2 linked regions of the Serinibacter salmoneus genome follow. The protein of the gene in region 1 interacts with the protein of each later gene in a pairwise test. Links are inferred from orthologs where the notes say so. Each region holds a gene or a part of one and is shown on either strand. Other genes may lie near its edges. The genes, in order: rplA and thrS.

Region 1 (8,095 bases):
GTGATGAGTTCCGTACCGAGCTTGCGTCGCAAGTACCGGACGTACACATCGACCACGTTGGAACCGGGGTCGAAGTCGTATCCCCAGACCCGGGAGAGCAGTTGCTCCCTGCTGAGGACCTGCCCGGGATGGCGCAGGAACACCTCGGCGAGGGCGAACTCGCGGGCGGAGAGTTCCACCTCGCGGTCCCCGACCCGCGCCCGGCGGGAGCGCATGTCGAGGGCGATGTCCCCCCATCGGATGACGGCATCGCTCTCGCTGACGGCGGACGAACGCAATCGCAGTCGTACCCGTGCGAGGAGTTCCTCGAACCGGAACGGCTTGGCCATGTAGTCGTCGGCGCCACCCTCCAGGCCCGCCACGGTGTCGGTCACCGAGTCGCGGGCCGTCAGCATGATGATGGCGATCGAGCTCCCGTGGCGGCGCAGCGTCCGCGCCACCTCCATGCCGTCGCCGTCGGGCAGGCCGAGGTCCAGGATCATCAGGTCGAAGGCGCCGCCGAGTCCCGCCTCGACCGCCTCGGCGGCCGTGCCCACCACGGTCGGCTGGTACCCGGCGGCGCGTAGGCCCTTCGCCACGAACGCCGCGATGCGCTCGGAGTCCTCCACGATCACGATCTGGCTCACGCGCTACTCCTCCTCCTGTGTGGGGGCCGCCCGGCCCGCCGCACGGTCGCCACTGCTCCCCGCACCGTCCACGATCGCCGCGCTCGGCAGCGTGATCGTGACGCGTGTCCCGAGACCCGGCGCGCTGTCTAGGTGCACGTCACCGCCGTGCCCGGACGCGATCGAGGCGACGATGGCAAGGCCGAGGCCCGTGGAGTCCGCGGGCGCCCCGCGCCCCGAGACGAAGCGATCGAAGACCCGGTCGTGTTCCTGAGGGGGGATCCCGATGCCCTCGTCACGGACCCACAGCCGCAGCGCGGCTCCCTCCCAGGCGGAACCGATGGCCACGTGCGTGTCCGGTGCCGAATAGCGCACGGCGTTGGAGGCGAGTTGCAGGAGTGCCTGGGTCACCCGCTCGCGGTCCAGGAGCGCCGTCCCCTCGGCCAGGGCATCCAGCCGCCAGCGGCGGGGCCCGAGTCCCCGTGCCTTGGCGAGCACGGTGTCGAGCAGTTCGGCGACGTCGGTCGGCTGCGCTCGCACGAAGTCCGGACGCTCCGCCCGGGCGATCGTCGCGAGGTCGTCCACCAGCCGGTTCATCCGATCGAGTTCGTCCAGGGCCAGTTCGCGCGTGGCGGTGGCGTCGGCCACATCGCCGGCGTCCATCAGCTCCAGGTGACCGCGGACAACGGTGAGCGGGGTACGCAGTTCGTGCCCGACGTCGTACATGAACCGCCGTTGGGCCTCGAGCGTGCCCTCCAAGCGGGCGAGCATGGCGTTGACGGTCCGGGTGAGGTCAGCCAGGTCGTCGCTGCCCACCACCGGCACGCGACGGGTCAGGTCGCCGGAACTCACCTCCCGCGCTGTGCGACTGACCAGCGCGACTGGGCGCAGGATCCGCCCGGCGATCGTCCAGCTCACCGCGGCGATGAGGAGGATCGCGGCCAGGGCCACGGCGCCGTAGATGCGCAGGGTGGTCGTCAACGACCTGAGTTCGGCCTGTGCATCGAAGGCCACCACCAGGGCGGCCGGCGGGCCCGTGCCGACCTGGATGGGCACCGTGACGTAGCGGTAGGTGGTCACGGGGGTGTGGGCGCTGGCCAGGACCACCCGGCCCGACTCCCACGGCTCGCCGATCGCGTCGATGAGTCCGATGTCCTCCTGCGGCGTCAGGGCGTTCAGTTCGGCGTACTGCAGTACCCCGGTGGAGTCGATGGTGAAGGCACCCTCGTTCGCGCTCGGTACGAAACGTTGCAGGGCCTGATACAGCAGATCCTGGGCTGAGGCGTAGGGCGCCTGCGTGCGGGGATCGATCTCGGTCTCGGCAAGTGCGCGCACCTCGGCGACGGTGCGTTCGAGGGAGTCGTCGATCTGGGTCTCCAGTCGCTCCCGTTCCAGGAGGTAGAGGACCGCGCCGGCGCAGATCAGGGCGAGCGCGGTCAGTCCGGTCGTCGCCAGCACGATCCGGGCCCGCAGGGAGCCCCACCATCGGCGGCGTGCCGTGCCCGGCTCGGGATCCGCGTCCGGTGCGGTGGTCACGACCCCTCGCTCATGGGAAGGTGCGCGGGCTAGTCGTCATCGTCATCGTCATCGTCGTCGTCCCAGTCGTCGTCATCGTCGCCGTCGTCGTCGTCGTCGTCGTCGTCCCAGTCGTCGTCCCAGTCGTCGTCGTCATCATCGTCGTCGTCCTCGACGTGGGGGGCCGGCGGAACGGCCACGGGTGTCCTGGGCGGGGGGGATGGCAGAGAGGACGGCGTGGGGGAGGAGGGCGCCGGGGACCCTGCGGTGGGGGACTGGGTCGCGGGGGACGGCGTGGTGGCGGGCGGCGTGGAGGCGGGTGGCGTGCTGACGGGGGTCGCAGTCCCGGTGCCGACTGGCTCCGGCAGAATGACGGCGTCGCCGACCTCGCGCACCTCCTGGCCGGGGCCGCCGGCGACGGCGAGAGCCGCAACTGCCAGTACGAGCGCCGCCACCACGGCCACGGCCAGCGTGCGGCCTCGGACCCCCGCCCCGGAACGGGGCGAGGCGTCGTCGTCGGCTGCGGGATCCTCGGCTGCCGTCATGCCAGCAGTGTGTCAGCGCTGCATGAGACGCAGATGAGAGACGTGGTGCCGTGGCCGGCCGCCTGCGGTCAGGAGGCCTCGCCGAGCAGCGCCGCGATGCGCCCCACACCCTCCGCCAGGTCCGCATCACCCAGCGCATAGGAGAGGCGGAGGTAGCCGCTCGGGCCGAACGCCTCCCCGGGCACGACCGCGACCTCGGCCTCGGCCAGGATGAGGGAGGCGAGCTGCGCCGAGGTGGTCGGCGTGGTCCCGCGGATCGTGCGACCCAGCACCCCGCGCACATCCGGGTAGGCGTAGAACGCGCCGAGGGGGGTCGGGCAGTCGACGCCGTCGATGGCGTCGAGCGAGGCCACCATCGCGCGCCGTCGCCGGTCGAGGGCCACCTTCATCTCCTCCACCGCGTCCATGCCGCCGGCCAGGGCCGCGATCGCCGCCCGCTGGGAGACGTTGGCGACGTTCGAGGTCAGGTGCGACTGGAAGTTGGTGGCGGCCTTGATGACGTCCTTCGGTCCCTGCATCCACCCCACGCGCCACCCGGTCATCGCGTAGGTCTTCGCCACGCCGTTCAACACGATCGTGGTCTCGGCGAGGTCCGGCACCGCCTGCAGCACCGGGGTGAAGACGGCGTCGTCGTAGGTCAGGTGCTGGTAGATGTCATCGGTGATCACCCAGATGCCGTGCCGCAGTGCCCAGGCACCGATCGCCGCGATCTGCTCCGGTGAGTAGACCGCCCCCGTGGGGTTGGAGGGGGAGTTCAGCAGCAGCGCGCGGGTCCGCGGGGTCCGGGCCGCCTCGAGCTGGTCCACGCTCACCAGATAGCTGGCCTCGATGCCGGCGAACACCTCCACGGGCACGCCGCCGGCCAGCCGGATGGCCTCGGGATAGGTGGTCCAGTAGGGGGCGGGCAGCAGCACCTCGTCGCCGGGATCGACCACGGCGGCGAAGGCCTGGAAGACCGCCTGCTTGCCGCCGTTCGTCACCAGCACCGAGGTCGGGTCGATCTCGTAGCCGTTGTCCCGCAGCGTGGCCTGGGCAATCGCCTCGCGCAGGGCGGGAAGGCCGGCGGCGGGGGAGTAGCGGTGGTTGGCAGGGTCGAGGCACGCTGCCGCCGCGGCCTCCACCACGTGCGGTGGCGTGGGGAAGTCCGGTTCGCCCGCCCCGAAACCGATCACCGGCCGGCCTGCCGCGCGCAGCGCCTTGGCCTTGGCGTCCACAGCGAGGGTGGCGGACTCGGCGATCGCGCCGAGCCGGGCCGAGACGCGGCGGGGGGTGGGCTGAGGGTCCGTCGATGGCGTACTCACGCGTCCTATCGTGGCACGAGCACGCTCGCTGCGGGTGGGTACAGCGGCCCCGGGCCCACGCGCGGGCAGCGTGCGAGGGCCTCGCGATCTCGTGGCGGGTGGACCCGGTTCGACCTCGCGCCCCGCGTCGCGTACAGTAGTCCCCCGGTGGTGTTACACCGCCCTGCTCAGCCATGCGTCACCGCGGCTGGTTCTCCGGCCGGAGAATCCCCGTGGCGCCGTTGCTGCGGGGTCGGGGCCATCGAAGGGCAGTGGCGCAATTGGTAGCGCACCGGTCTCCAAAACCGGCGGTTGTGGGTTCGAGTCCCGCCTGCCCTGCGCACAACGATCCAGTGACACGACGGCGAGGAAGAGCACGGATGAGCGAGTCCACCGCGACCGGCGCGAGCAAGGCGCCGCAGCAGCGCGCCGGACTGTTTGCGCGCATCGCCCTGTTCATCCGCCAGGTCGTGGCCGAACTGCGCAAGGTCGTCACGCCCACGCGGTCGGAGCTGGTGAACTACACGATCGTCGTCATCGTGTTCGTGCTGATCGTGATGGCGTTCGTGTTCGGACTCGACTTCGTGTTCGGCCGCCTCGTGCTGTGGGCGTTCGGGCAGTAGCGGATCCGAGCCGTCCCTTGCACCGGGTGCGCCGGTGCTCAGGGGGTGCCGGCTGAACGCAGCCGAGCCGAGTTTCACGCGAGGTTCTCAACAGAAAGCAGGTCGGACGTGTCCGAGACCACCGAGTCGCAGCCCGTCGAGGACGGCGGCGCCGCCGTCGACCCCGTCGAGGAGTTCCGGCGCGAACTGCGCGCGATGCCCGGCGACTGGTACGTCATCCACTCCTACGCCGGCTACGAGAACCGCGTGAAGTCCAACCTCCAGACCCGCATCACCACCTTGAACATGGAAGAGGAGATCTTCCAGATCGAGGTGCCGATGGAGGAGGTCGTGGAGGTCAAGGCGAACGCCCAGCAGAAGGTCGTCAAGCGCGTTCGCATCCCCGGGTACGTCCTGGTGCGGATGGACCTCACCGACGAGTCGTGGGGTGTGGTGCGCCACACCCCCGGCGTGACCGGGTTCGTGGGGCACACCCACCAGCCCGTCCCGCTCACGCCGGACGAGGTCATCTCGATGCTCGCGCCCACGCTGGAGAAGCAGGCGCCGGCGAGCGGCGGTGCGGCCACGGGCGCCGAGTCGGGTTCCCAGGGCTCCGCCCGCGAGATCGAGGTGGACTTCGAGGTCGGCGAGTCGATCACGGTCACCGACGGTCCCTTCGAGGGAATGCCTGCCACGATCTCCGAGATCGAGGCGGAGTCCGCGAAGCTCAAGGTTCTCGTGTCCATCTTCGGCCGGGACACCCCGGTCGAGCTCGGGTTCGGCCAGGTCGCCAAGCTCTGAGCACCCGGGCGGCGGACCCGCCGTCCGATGCAACCGGGTCATCGCCCATGGCGTCGGCCCACCACCACGAAGGAAACTCGCATGCCTCCCAAGAAGAAGGTCTCTGGCCTCATCAAGCTCCAGATCCAGGCCGGTGCGGCCAACCCCGCGCCGCCGATCGGCCCCGCGCTCGGTCAGCACGGCGTCAACATCATGGAGTTCTGCAAGGCCTACAACGCCGCCACCGAGTCGCAGCGCGGCAACGTGGTGCCGGTGGAGATCACGGTCTACGAGGACCGCTCCTTCACCTTCGTCCTGAAGACCCCGCCGGCCGCTGAGCTCATCAAGAAGGCCGCCGGTGTGGCCAAGGGTTCCGCGACCCCGCACACCGCCAAGGTCGCCAACCTCTCGCGCGAGCAGGTGCGGGAGATCGCCACCACGAAGCTGGCGGACCTCAACGCCAACGACCTCGAGGCCGCCGAGAAGATCATCGCCGGCACCGCTCGGTCGATGGGGATCACGGTCTCGGAGTAATCGATCCCCGGGCAGCCGCCCGGGGGGTTCACCCCGTGGGAGGGTCCGCGTGGACCCGCACCACACCTGCCACAAGGAGCAGTACGCATGGCCACGCACGGCAAGAACTACCGCAAGGCGGCGGAGCGGATCGACCGCACCGCCCTCTACGCTCCCGCGACGGCGATCCGCCTCGCCAAGGAGACAGCGTCCACCGGTTTCGACCAGACGGTCGAGGTCGCTTTCCGCCTCGGTGTCGACCCCCGCAAGGCGGACCAGATGGTCCGCGGAACCGTCAGCCTGCCCAACGGCACCGGTAAGACCGCCCGCGTGCTCGTGTTCGCCGTCGGTGAGCGGGCGCAGCAGGCCCTGGACGCGGGCGCTGACGAGGTCGGCGGCGACGAGCTGATCGAGAAGGTCGCGGCGGGTTACACCGACTTCGACTCCGCGATCGCCACGCCTGACCTGATGGGCAAGGTGGGTCGTCTCGGTCGCGTGCTCGGTCCGCGCGGCCTGATGCCGAACCCGCGCACCGGCACCGTCACCATGGACGTCGCCAAGGCCGTCGGGGAGATCAAGGGCGGCCGGATCGACTTCCGAGTCGACAAGAACGGCAACCTGCACGCCATCATCGGCAAGGCCTCGTTCACGGTGGAGAAGCTCGCCGAGAACTACGCCGCGCTGTTCGAGGAGCTGCAGCGACTCAAGCCCGCCTCCTCCAAGGGCCGTTACCTGATCAAGGGCACCGTCTCCACCACGATGGGCCCCGGTGTGCCGCTGGACGTGGCGCGCACCCGCAACCTCACCAGCGAGGACGCCGCCTGAGGCACCACGCTGCAGCGCAGGCCCGGATCCCGTGGGGGTCCGGGCCTGCGTCGTCCCCGCGGCGTGCGGCGCTCGTCCGGGCGCCTGCGCCTGGGCGGGGAGGCCGCGGCGGCACCGCGACCGGCGCGTGAGGATCCGGCCGGACACGATTTGGCGCCCGCGCCGGGGGTGTGTACTCTCGGACACGTACCCAAGACCGTCGGTCTCTCACGCTGCCCTGCGTGAGGTGAAATTCCGTGAGGAAGCCTACGCAGGTGCGAGTTCCGCCGTGTGGTGCCCCGTGCGCCGTGAGTGTGAGCCCCGCCCTGTGTGCGGGGCTTTTCTCATGGTCCGACGCTGTGGTCCTGGGGTCGTCCACACGAAAGGAATGCCATGGCGAGGCCGGACAAGGCCGCAGCAGTCGCTGAGCTCACTGAGCTCTTCCGCGACTCCAGCGCCGTCGTCCTCACGGAGTACCGCGGCCTGACGGTCGCACAGCTCCAGGAGCTTCGACGCGCCCTGGGCGCCGACACGCACTACGCCGTGGCGAAGAACACGCTGACCGCGATCGCGGCGCGCGAGGTCGGGTACACCGAGTTCGCGGACAAGCTGGCGGGTCCCTCCGCCATCGCGTTCGTGACGGGTGACCCCGTCAACGCCGCCAAGGGTCTGCGCGACTTCGCCAAGGCCAACCCCGCACTGGTCCTCAAGGCCGGTGTGCTCGAAGGCAAGGAGCTCGCTCCTGCCGATCTCGAAGGACTCGCCGACCTGGAGTCGCGCGAGGTCCTGCTGGCGAAGGCTGCCGGCGCGATGAAGGCCAAGCTCAGCCAGGCGGCTGCGCTCTTCAACGCTCCCGCGTCCAAGACCGTCCGCACCATCGAGGCCCTTCGCGAGAAGCAGGCCGACGCCGCCTGACGGCGGAATCACCCACACAGATCAGGCGGGTCGCGCTGTGCGCCCGACCAGACTAGGAAGGAACGCCCATCATGGCGAAGCTCACCAACGACGAGCTCATCGAGGCTTTCAAGGAGCTCACCCTCATCGAGCTGTCGGACTTCGTGAAGAAGTTCGAGGAGGTCTTCGAGGTCACCGCTGCTGCTCCGGCCGCCGTGGCCGTGGCCGCCCCGGGTGCCGGTGGCGGCGCCGAGGAGGCCGCTGAGGAGAAGACCGAGTTCGACGTCATCCTCGAGGAGATCGGCTCCGGCAAGATCGCCGTCATCAAGGAGGTGCGCGCCATCACGGGTCTCGGCCTGAAGGAGGCGAAGGACCTCGTGGACGGCGCTCCGAAGCCGGTGCTCGAGGGCGCCACCAAGGAGGCCGCGGACAAGGCCAAGGAGGCACTCGAGGGCGCCGGCGCCAAGGTCACCGTCAAGTGATCTGATCGCTTCTCCTGCGGCGCCACGTGCCGCATTCGGTAAGGCCCGGACCGCCACCCGCGCGGTCCGGGCCTT
Region 2 (8,278 bases), 760 kb from region 1 along the record:
ACTGGATCTGCTACGCGGGTCTGGCCACGGTCGGGTACGCACTCGCCGATGAGCACCCGCCGGCGCGGGAGTGGACCGAGCGGGCCAAGGCCAATTTCGACACGGTCCTGGACATGCTCACCGAGGACGGCTCGAACAACGAGGGCGTGGTGTACTGGCGCTACGGCGTGCCGTGGCTGGTGATCTACCTGGACCTGCTGAAGCAGCAGGAGGGCATCGACTGGTTCGCCCGCAGCGACTACCTGCGCGAGACGTTCTGGTACCGCCTCTACCAGGCGGCCCCCGACCTCGAGCGGATCATCAACCACGGTGACTGCCACGACCGACGCAGTGGGCACCCGGTCGCGATGTACTACAAGTTGGCCTCGGAGTACCGCATCCCGCAGTGCCAGTGGCTGGCCGACACGGTCGTGGACAACTTCTTCTGGCGGGAGGCCTACGAGAGCGACGTGCGCCCGGGCGTACGGGCCGAGGCATACCAGGAACTGCTGTGGTTCGACCCCACGGCGCCGAGCCAGGACCCCTACCAACTCCCCGCGAGCCGGTACTTCACCGACCTGGGCCTCGTGGTGGGACGCACCTCCTGGGATCCCGACGCCGTGATGGTCTCCTTCAAGGCATCCCCGGGTGGCGGCCACAAGGCGTGGGAGACCTCGCACCGGTTGAAGAAGGAGACCGGCTGGAGCACCCTGAACGCCGGTCACCACCACCCGGACGCCGGCACCTACACCCTGCTCGGGTACGGCGCCTACCTCGCGCTGGACGAGGGCTACTCCTCGCGCAAGAAGACCGAGCACCACAACGCGATCCTGGTCGACGGCAACGGCTTCGTGAACGAGGACCGATACCACGTCTACGAGGACCTGGCACACGAGTACACCGCCGAGATCCTCACCGCGAGTGTCGAGGGCGGGTGGACCCACGCGGTGAGCGAGACGCAAGCGATGTACGACCGCGAGCTCGGCGTCGAGCGCGTGCGCCGACACCTGGTGCTCACCCCGCGCGGCAACCTGGTGCTCCTGGATGATCTGCGTGCCGCCCAGCCCCGGGTGTGGACCTGGCTGTTGCAGACCGAGAACCCTGCGGTGGAACTGGGCGAGAGCGGTCAGTGGATCGCGGACGCCGGCAGCGGCCGACTCATCGTGCGTGCCATCGGTGAGGGGGAGCAGGTGGAGTCGGTGGTCACCGCGGTGCATGCCAACCCGACCTCCTCCACGCCGAGCCTGGCGATCGAGAAGGTGCAGCACACCCTGCGGCGTTCCAGCCCGCGGTCCACCACCGCGCGCTTCGTCTCCGTGCTGCAGCCCCGGCCGTGGTTCGCGGCGGATCCGGCCGAGGTGGCCGTCTCGGAGTCGGGTACCCAGGTGACCATCACGATCACCCATCGCGGCGTGACGGAGACGGTCACCCTGGACACCGAACTGGCGCAGATGAGCGGCGAGGGCGTGACCGGTCCCGGTTTCCGCGGGCACAGCGTCCAGTGAGCGAGCGTCCGCAGCGGCGCGGTGGAGGCTGGGAGGCCGGGACGCTCCGCGTCCTGGCCGTCCCGGCCAACCTCGTGCTCGGCGGGATCGTCGCCTTCCTCCTGGCGATCCCCGTCGTCACCCTCCTTCCGGTGCTGATCGCGCTCGGTCGATCCATGGCGAGGTGGCGCACCGAGGAGGACGACGCGGTGGTGACCAACCTGCTGCGCGAGTTGCGCGTCACCTGGCGTCGCACCTGGGCCTGGGGTCTGCTCTTCGGCCTCGTGGTGGTGGTGCTCGTGCTGAACAGTCTGTTCCTGGCCGCGCAGTTCGGGCAGGAAGGCTCACAGCCGGCGGTGCTGCTCGCCGGGGCCACCGTCCCGGTGGCGCTCGTGGTGCTCCTGCTCGGCCTCCTGGTCCCGGTCGCGAGTGCGCTGGAACCCCAGGCCTCGATGCGCGAGTGGTCCCGGGTCGCCGTGGAGTTGGTGATGCGCGCTCCGCTGCGTGCGCTGCTCGTGCTGATCCTCGCCGTTGCCGTGGTGGGCGCCTGCGTCGTGCTGTGGACCCTGGGGCCGTTCCTCGTGCTCTCGCTGCCGATCTACCTGGCGGTCCTCACCTTCATCGCCAAGCCCGGCCCCGCCGACGCCGCGTGAGAGGCGTCGCACCGCGCCACGCGCTCTGGGTGCTCTACGCCGACACCCTGACGATGGCCGTCGGGTTCTACATGCTGGTGCCGCTGCTGGCCTACCACTTCCTGGAGAACCTCGGGCTCGCCGTCGCGGTGGTCGGGATGCTGGCCGCGATCCGGGGGGCGGCCCAGAACGGCACGCAGCCGATCGCGGGATGGATCGCCGACCGGATCGGCTACCGCACCGCGATCAGCGGCGGGGTCCTGATCCGGGCGAGCGGCTTCGCCGTGCTGGGGCTGACCGAGAGCCTCCCCATCCTGGTGGCGGGGTCGATCCTGGCGGGCCTGGGTGGCGCCCTGTTCCACCCGGCGAGCTATGCTGCGTACGCGGCCTTCTCGGCCGGGCGCGATCAGACCCGGGTGTACGCCACCCGCGAGCTCTACTCCAACGTCGGCTTCGTGCTCGGGCCGATGATCGGGGGACTCCTCGCCGGCCTGGAGTTCCGCTGGGTGGCGCTGGGTTCGGCGACCCTGTTCCTCGTGGCGTTCGTCATCACCGTGGTGGGTCTGCCGCCCGTGTCGCTGGCGCACGGCAAGGAACGCGCCAAGATCGGTGCGGCGCTGCGGGACCGACGGTTCGTGCCGATGCTCGCCATGGTCGGCACCGTGTGGATGCTCTCGGGACAGCTCTACCTCGTGGTCCCCGTGCGTGCGGCCGCCGTGCTGGACGGTTCGTTCGGCGTCGGCCTCGTGTACACCAGCGCGGCCGTGTTCATGGTGGCCACGATGCTGCCACTGACCGGCTTCGCCTCCCGCCACCTGCCTCCCGGTCGGGTCATCGCGCTCGGGGGACTCTCCCTGGGCGCGGGGATCGCGGTGATGGGGCTGTGGGACTCCGTCGTCGGCCTGGTGGCGGGCGCCCTGGTCTTCACCGTGGGGCAGATGCTCACCCAACCGACGGTGAACTCCCTGATCTCCCAGTTCGCCGAGCCGCACTCGATCGCCACCTACTTCGGTGCGGCCGGACTGGCCCGCGCGATCGGCGGCATCGTCGGGAATCTCGCCGGCGGTGCGCTCTACACCATCGCCGGTGGCGGGGGAGCGCTGTCCACCGCGGTGTGGTTCGTCTTCGTCGGGGTGGGCCTCGCCGTCGCGACCCTGCTGTGGACCCGGGGCCCCGGGGGCGCGCCGCCGTCGGCGGCGACGTCCGGCACCCAGTAGCCTGGTGAGGCCATGGGCGCCGCGTGCGCCCGACCGTCCCACGCGATTCGGAGCCCCACCCGTGCCCAGCATCTCCCTCACCCTCGACGGCGTCACCACCGAGATCGAGGCGGGCACCACGGCGACCACCCTGCTGCAGGGAGAACGCGACGTCGTCGCGGTCCGGGTCGACGGCGACCTGCGGGACCTCGCGCGTGAGCTGCCCGCCGACGCCGTGGTGGAGCGCGTGCGGATCGACAGCGAGGACGGTCTGAACATCCTGCGCCACTCCGCCGCGCACGTGATGGCACAGGCCGTGCAGCAGCTCTACCCGGGGACCACCCTGGGCATCGGACCCTTCATCACCGACGGCTTCTACTACGACTTCGACGCCGCCGAGCCCTTCACCCCCGAGGACCTCAAGGCCATCGAGAAGGCGATGCAGCGCATCGTCAAGGAGGGCCAGACCTTCGTGCGCCGCGAGGTCACCCGCGCCGAGGCCCTGGCGGAGCTCGCGGCGGAGCCGTACAAGTGCGAACTGCTGGACGTCGAGGACACCGAGGCCTCCGCCACCGAGGGCGCCTCCGTGGAGATCGGCGACGGCGAGATCACGATCTACGAGAACGTGCGCCGCGGCGGCGAGGTCGCGTGGAAGGACCTGTGCCGCGGTCCGCACGTGCCCACCACCCGGGTGCTCGGCAACGGCTGGTCGCTGATGCGCTCCGCCGCCGCGTACTGGAAGGGGAATCAGGCCAACGCCCAGCTGCAGCGCGTGTACGGCACCGCGTGGCCGAGCAAGGAGGCGCTGACCGCCTACAAGGAGCGCCTGGCGGAGGCCGAGCGACGCGACCACCGACGCCTGGGTGCCGAGATGGACCTGTTCTCCTTCCCCGACGAGATCGGCAGCGGGCTGGCGGTTTTCCATCCCCGCGGTGCGATGGTGCGCATGGAGATGGAGGACTACTCCCGGCGCCGCCACCTGGCCGCGGGCTACGAGTTCGTCACCACCCCGCACGCCACGAAGGCGCAGTTGTTCCAGACCAGTGGGCACCTGGACTGGTACGCGGACGGGATGTACCCCCCGATGCGGCTGGACGAGGAGCGGGACGCCGCCGGGAACATCACCAAGCAGGGTCAGGACTACTACCTCAAGCCGATGAACTGCCCCATGCACAACCTTGTCTTCGACTCCCGGGGGCGCTCCTACCGCGAGCTGCCGCTGCGGCTGTTCGAGTTCGGGACGGTCTACCGGTACGAGAAGTCCGGTGTGGTGCACGGGCTGACCCGCGCCCGTGGGTTCACCCAGGACGACGCGCACATCTACTGCACCCGCGAGCAGATGCGTGAGGAGCTCGCCTCGCTGCTGACCTTCGTGCTGGACCTGCTGAAGGACTACGGCCTGGACGACTTCTACCTCGAGCTCTCCACGCGCAACCCGGAGAAGTCCGTGGGCTCGGACGAGGTGTGGGCCGAGGCGACCGAGACCCTGCGCGAGGTCGCCGTGGCCTCCGGCCTGGATCTCGTGCCGGACCCGGGCGGGGCCGCCTTCTACGGGCCGAAGATCTCCGTGCAGGCCAAGGACGCCATCGGCCGCACCTGGCAGATGTCCACCATCCAGCTGGACTTCAACCTGCCGGAACGGTTCGACCTCACCTACACCGCCCCGGACGGCTCCCGGCAACGCCCGGTGATGATCCACCGCGCCCTGTTCGGCTCGATCGAACGGTTCTTCGCCGTGCTGCTGGAGCACTACGCCGGAGCCTTCCCCGCCTGGCTCGCACCGGTGCAGGTGCTGGCGGTGCCGGTGGCGGAGCCCTTCAACGACTATCTCGGTAGCCTCGTCTCGCGGCTGAAGGCGCTGGGGGTGCGCGCCGAACTGGACGCCTCCGACGACCGCTTCAACAAGAAGATCCGCAACGCGGCCAGGCAGAAGGCGCCGTTCGTGCTGATCGCCGGCGGTGAGGACGCCGAGGCCGGGTCGGTCTCCTTCCGCTACCGGGACGGGAGCCAGGACAACGGCGTGCCACTGGACGAGGCGATCGAGCGGATCCAGGCGGCCATCCGCGACCGCGTGCAGGTGTGAGACGTGGCAGCCACCGGCGGTGAGCGCGCGGCGGACTTCGCGGGAGACGCGGACGGCTTCGAGCGACTGTGGACGCCGCACCGGATGGTCTACATCGACGGTGCGGACAAGCCGGCGGACGACACCCCCCGGCAGTGCCCGTTCTGCGCGATCCCCGCGCGTGGTGACGAGGACGGACTGGTGGTCGCCCGGGGGGACCTGGCCTACGTGGTGCTCAACCTCTACCCCTACAACCCCGGCCATCTGATGGCGGTGCCCTACCGGCACGTGGCGGGATACCCCGAACTCACGACGGCGGAGCTCGCCGAGGTGGGGGCCATGACGCAGGGCGCCATCCGGGTGCTGCGCGCCACCTCCGCGCCGGCCGGGTTCAACCTCGGGGTGAACCAGGGTGCGGTCGGGGGAGCGGGCATCGCCGCTCACCTGCACCAGCACGTGGTGCCCCGCTGGCAGGGCGACGCGAACTTCATGCCCATCGTGGCGGGCACCAAGCCGGTGCCGCAGCTGCTGGGAGAGACCCGTGACCGCCTGGCCGCCGCGTGGGCCGAGCACGCCGAGGTCGAGGCGGTCACGACATGCTGAAGCACTTGCGCGCCGTGGTCTCGCGGATCCTGGACCCGCTGGCGCGTGCCCTGCTGCGGATGGGTATCAGCCCGGACGCCGTCACCGTGATCGGCACCCTCGGGGCGGTGGTCGGTGCGCTCGGGTTCATTGCCCGCGGGTACCTGTTCGCCGGCACCATGGTCATCACCTTCTTCGTCCTCTTCGACGTCATCGACGGCGCGATGGCGCGGGCGGCCGGGCGCAGCGGACCGTGGGGTGCCTTCCTCGACTCGGTCCTGGATCGCTACGCGGACGGCGCCGTGTTCGGCGCCCTGACCTGGTACCTCGTGTCCCAGGACGAGATGTGGGGTGCCGCCTTCGCCCTGGCGTGCCTGGTCTTCGGCTCGATCGTCCCGTACGCGCGGGCGAAGGCGGAGTCGGTCGGGGCGAGCGCCACGGTGGGCATCGCCGAGCGCGGCGACCGTCTGCTCATCGCCCTGGTGGCCACCGGCATCGTCGGCCTCGGCGTGCCCCAGGTGGTCCTCGTCGTCGTGCTCGGGGTGCTCGCGCTGCTGTCCCTCACCACCTCGATCCACCGGATCTGGCACGTGCGCGCCCAGATCCACCCCGCCCACCTCGACCCCCCGGAGGAGACGGAGTGAGACTCCCGACCAGCACCGACCTATACGCCTGGGCCTGGCGCATCGCGCCGCGGCTGCCGGAGTGGCCGGCGCAGGCCGCCGGCGCCGTCGCGGCCGACGTCACCTGGTTGCTGCACACCGACGGCGTGAAGCAGCTCGAGCGCAACCTTGCCCGGATCCGACCCGGACTGAGCGCCCGCGAACTGCGCCGACTCTCGCGCGCCGGGATGCGCTCCTACATGCGCTACTTCGTGGAGGCGTTCCAGGTCGCCGGGTTCTCCCGCGAGAAGGTCCTCGCCCGGGTGCGACCCACCGGGGTGCCCGCCGTGGCCGAGGTCCTGACGCGCGGTGACTCGGTGGTCATGGCCCTGGGGCACAGCGGCAACTGGGACCTCGCCGGTGCCTGGGCCGCCTACGACCTCGGCCCCGTGCTCACCGTGGCGGAGAAGCTCCCCGACGGCCTGTACGAGCAGTTCGTGGCGTTCCGCAACTCCCTCGGCATCGAGATCGTGCCGCTGGAGGACGGCAACACCTTCCGCACCCTGCTGCGTCGTGCGGGGGAGCGGCCCCAGGTGGTCCCGCTGCTCTCCGACCGCGACCTGACCAGGCACGGCGTGGAGGTGCAGATCGCCGGGCTGCCGGCCCGGGTGGCCGCGGGGCCGGCCGCGCTCAGCCTGGCGACGGGATTCCCCCTGGTGCCGGTGGATGTGCACTACGAGCGACTGCGGGGCGAGCAGCGGCGCGCGGCCGGCTCGCGGTGGGGGCTCGTGATCCGCCTGCTGCCGGCGATCGCGACCCACGACGAGTCCGGGCAGCGCCGTGGCGTCCAGGAGATCACCCAGGACTGGGTGGACGTGCTGATGGCGGCCTACGCGCAGCACCCGCAGGACTGGCACATGCTGCAGAAGGTCTTCCACGCCGACCTCGACATGGAGCGCCTGGCTCGTTCCCACGGGGAGGGATGAGGATGCGCATCGGGATCGTCTGCCCCTACTCCCTGGACGCCCCCGGTGGCGTGCAGATCCACGTGCTCGACCTCGCGCAGCGGCTGATCGACCGCGGACACGACGTCCGGGTGCTCGCCCCCGCCGACCCCGCCACCACCGTGCCCTCGTTCGTGGACAGCACCGGCAAGAGCGTGGCGGTGCACTACAACGGCTCCGTCGCCCGGCTCTCCTTCGGGCCGGTCACGGCCCGCAAGGTCCGCTCCTGGCTGGAGGCGGGGGAGTTCGACGTGGTGCACATCCACGAGCCCCTGAGCCCCTCGCTCTCGGTGCTGGCCCTTGCGCAGGCCGACGTCCCGGTGGTGGGGACCTTCCACACCGCCACGGACCACTCCCGTGCCATGCGAGCCGCCTACCCGATCGTGCGGGGCTTCCTCGAGCGCATCTCGGCCCGCATCGCGGTCTCGGAGGAGGCCCGGCGCACCGTCGTGGAGCACATCGGTGGCGACGCCGTGATCGTTCCCAACGGCGTGGAGACCGGGGTCTTCCGCGCCGCTGCCGCCGATCCACAGTGGCAGGGCACACCCGAGCGCCCCACCGCCGTCTTCCTCGGGCGCACCGACGAGGCGCGCAAGGGCTTCGGCGTACTGCTGGAGGCCATGCCCGCCCTGGTGGACGCCGTTCCCGGCATCCGGATCCTCGTGGCCGGACGGGGCGACATGAGCCGGGCCCGCGAGGTCCAGGAGACCTATCCGGACACCCTGGAACTGCTGGGG

What was found.
Region 2: the proteins of rplA (region 1) and thrS interact in binary tests that used the Escherichia coli proteins (3 or more experiments, as listed by UniProt). The link is inferred for Serinibacter salmoneus from one-to-one orthologs.

Annotation. Positions count from the first base shown.
Region 1 is NZ_PDJD01000001.1:550,625-558,719, forward strand. What follows is about bases 5,022-7,806. They hold rplA (50S ribosomal protein L1), read left to right. Parts: upstream 5,022-5,948; coding sequence 5,949-6,665; downstream 6,666-7,806. Other genes in these bases: nusG (transcription termination/antitermination protein NusG), read left to right, coding at 5,022-5,348; rplK (50S ribosomal protein L11), read left to right, coding at 5,430-5,861; rplJ (50S ribosomal protein L10), read left to right, coding at 7,038-7,559; rplL (50S ribosomal protein L7/L12), read left to right, coding at 7,631-7,806. Outside these bases: ATL40_RS02290 (response regulator transcription factor), read right to left, coding at 1-626; ATL40_RS02295 (sensor histidine kinase), read right to left, coding at 630-2,141; ATL40_RS02300 (hypothetical protein), read right to left, coding at 2,171-2,665; ATL40_RS02305 (pyridoxal phosphate-dependent aminotransferase), read right to left, coding at 2,734-3,966; preprotein translocase subunit SecE, read left to right, coding at 4,326-4,568; more of nusG, read left to right, coding at 4,614-5,021; more of rplL, read left to right, coding at 7,807-8,020. UniProt on the Escherichia coli protein: One of the primary rRNA binding proteins, it binds very close to the 3'-end of the 23S rRNA. Forms part of the L1 stalk. It is often not seen in high-resolution crystal structures, but can be seen in cryo_EM and 3D reconstruction models.
Region 2 is NZ_PDJD01000001.1:1,308,853-1,317,130, forward strand. Bases 2,906-5,873 are described here. They hold thrS (threonine--tRNA ligase), read left to right. Parts: upstream 2,906-3,373; coding sequence 3,374-5,374; downstream 5,375-5,873. Other genes in these bases: ATL40_RS05710 (MFS transporter), read left to right, coding at 2,906-3,312; ATL40_RS05720 (HIT family protein), read left to right, coding at 5,378-5,873. In the rest of the region: ATL40_RS05700 (DUF4962 domain-containing protein), read left to right, coding at 1-1,484; ATL40_RS05705 (DUF624 domain-containing protein), read left to right, coding at 1,481-2,116; more of ATL40_RS05710, read left to right, coding at 2,146-2,905; more of ATL40_RS05720, read left to right, coding at 5,874-5,956; pgsA (phosphatidylinositol phosphate synthase), read left to right, coding at 5,950-6,579; ATL40_RS05730 (phosphatidylinositol mannoside acyltransferase), read left to right, coding at 6,576-7,523; ATL40_RS05735 (glycosyltransferase family 4 protein), read left to right, coding at 7,520-8,278. UniProt on the Escherichia coli protein: Catalyzes the attachment of threonine to tRNA(Thr) in a two-step reaction: L-threonine is first activated by ATP to form Thr-AMP and then transferred to the acceptor end of tRNA(Thr). The rate-limiting step is amino acid activation in the presence of tRNA.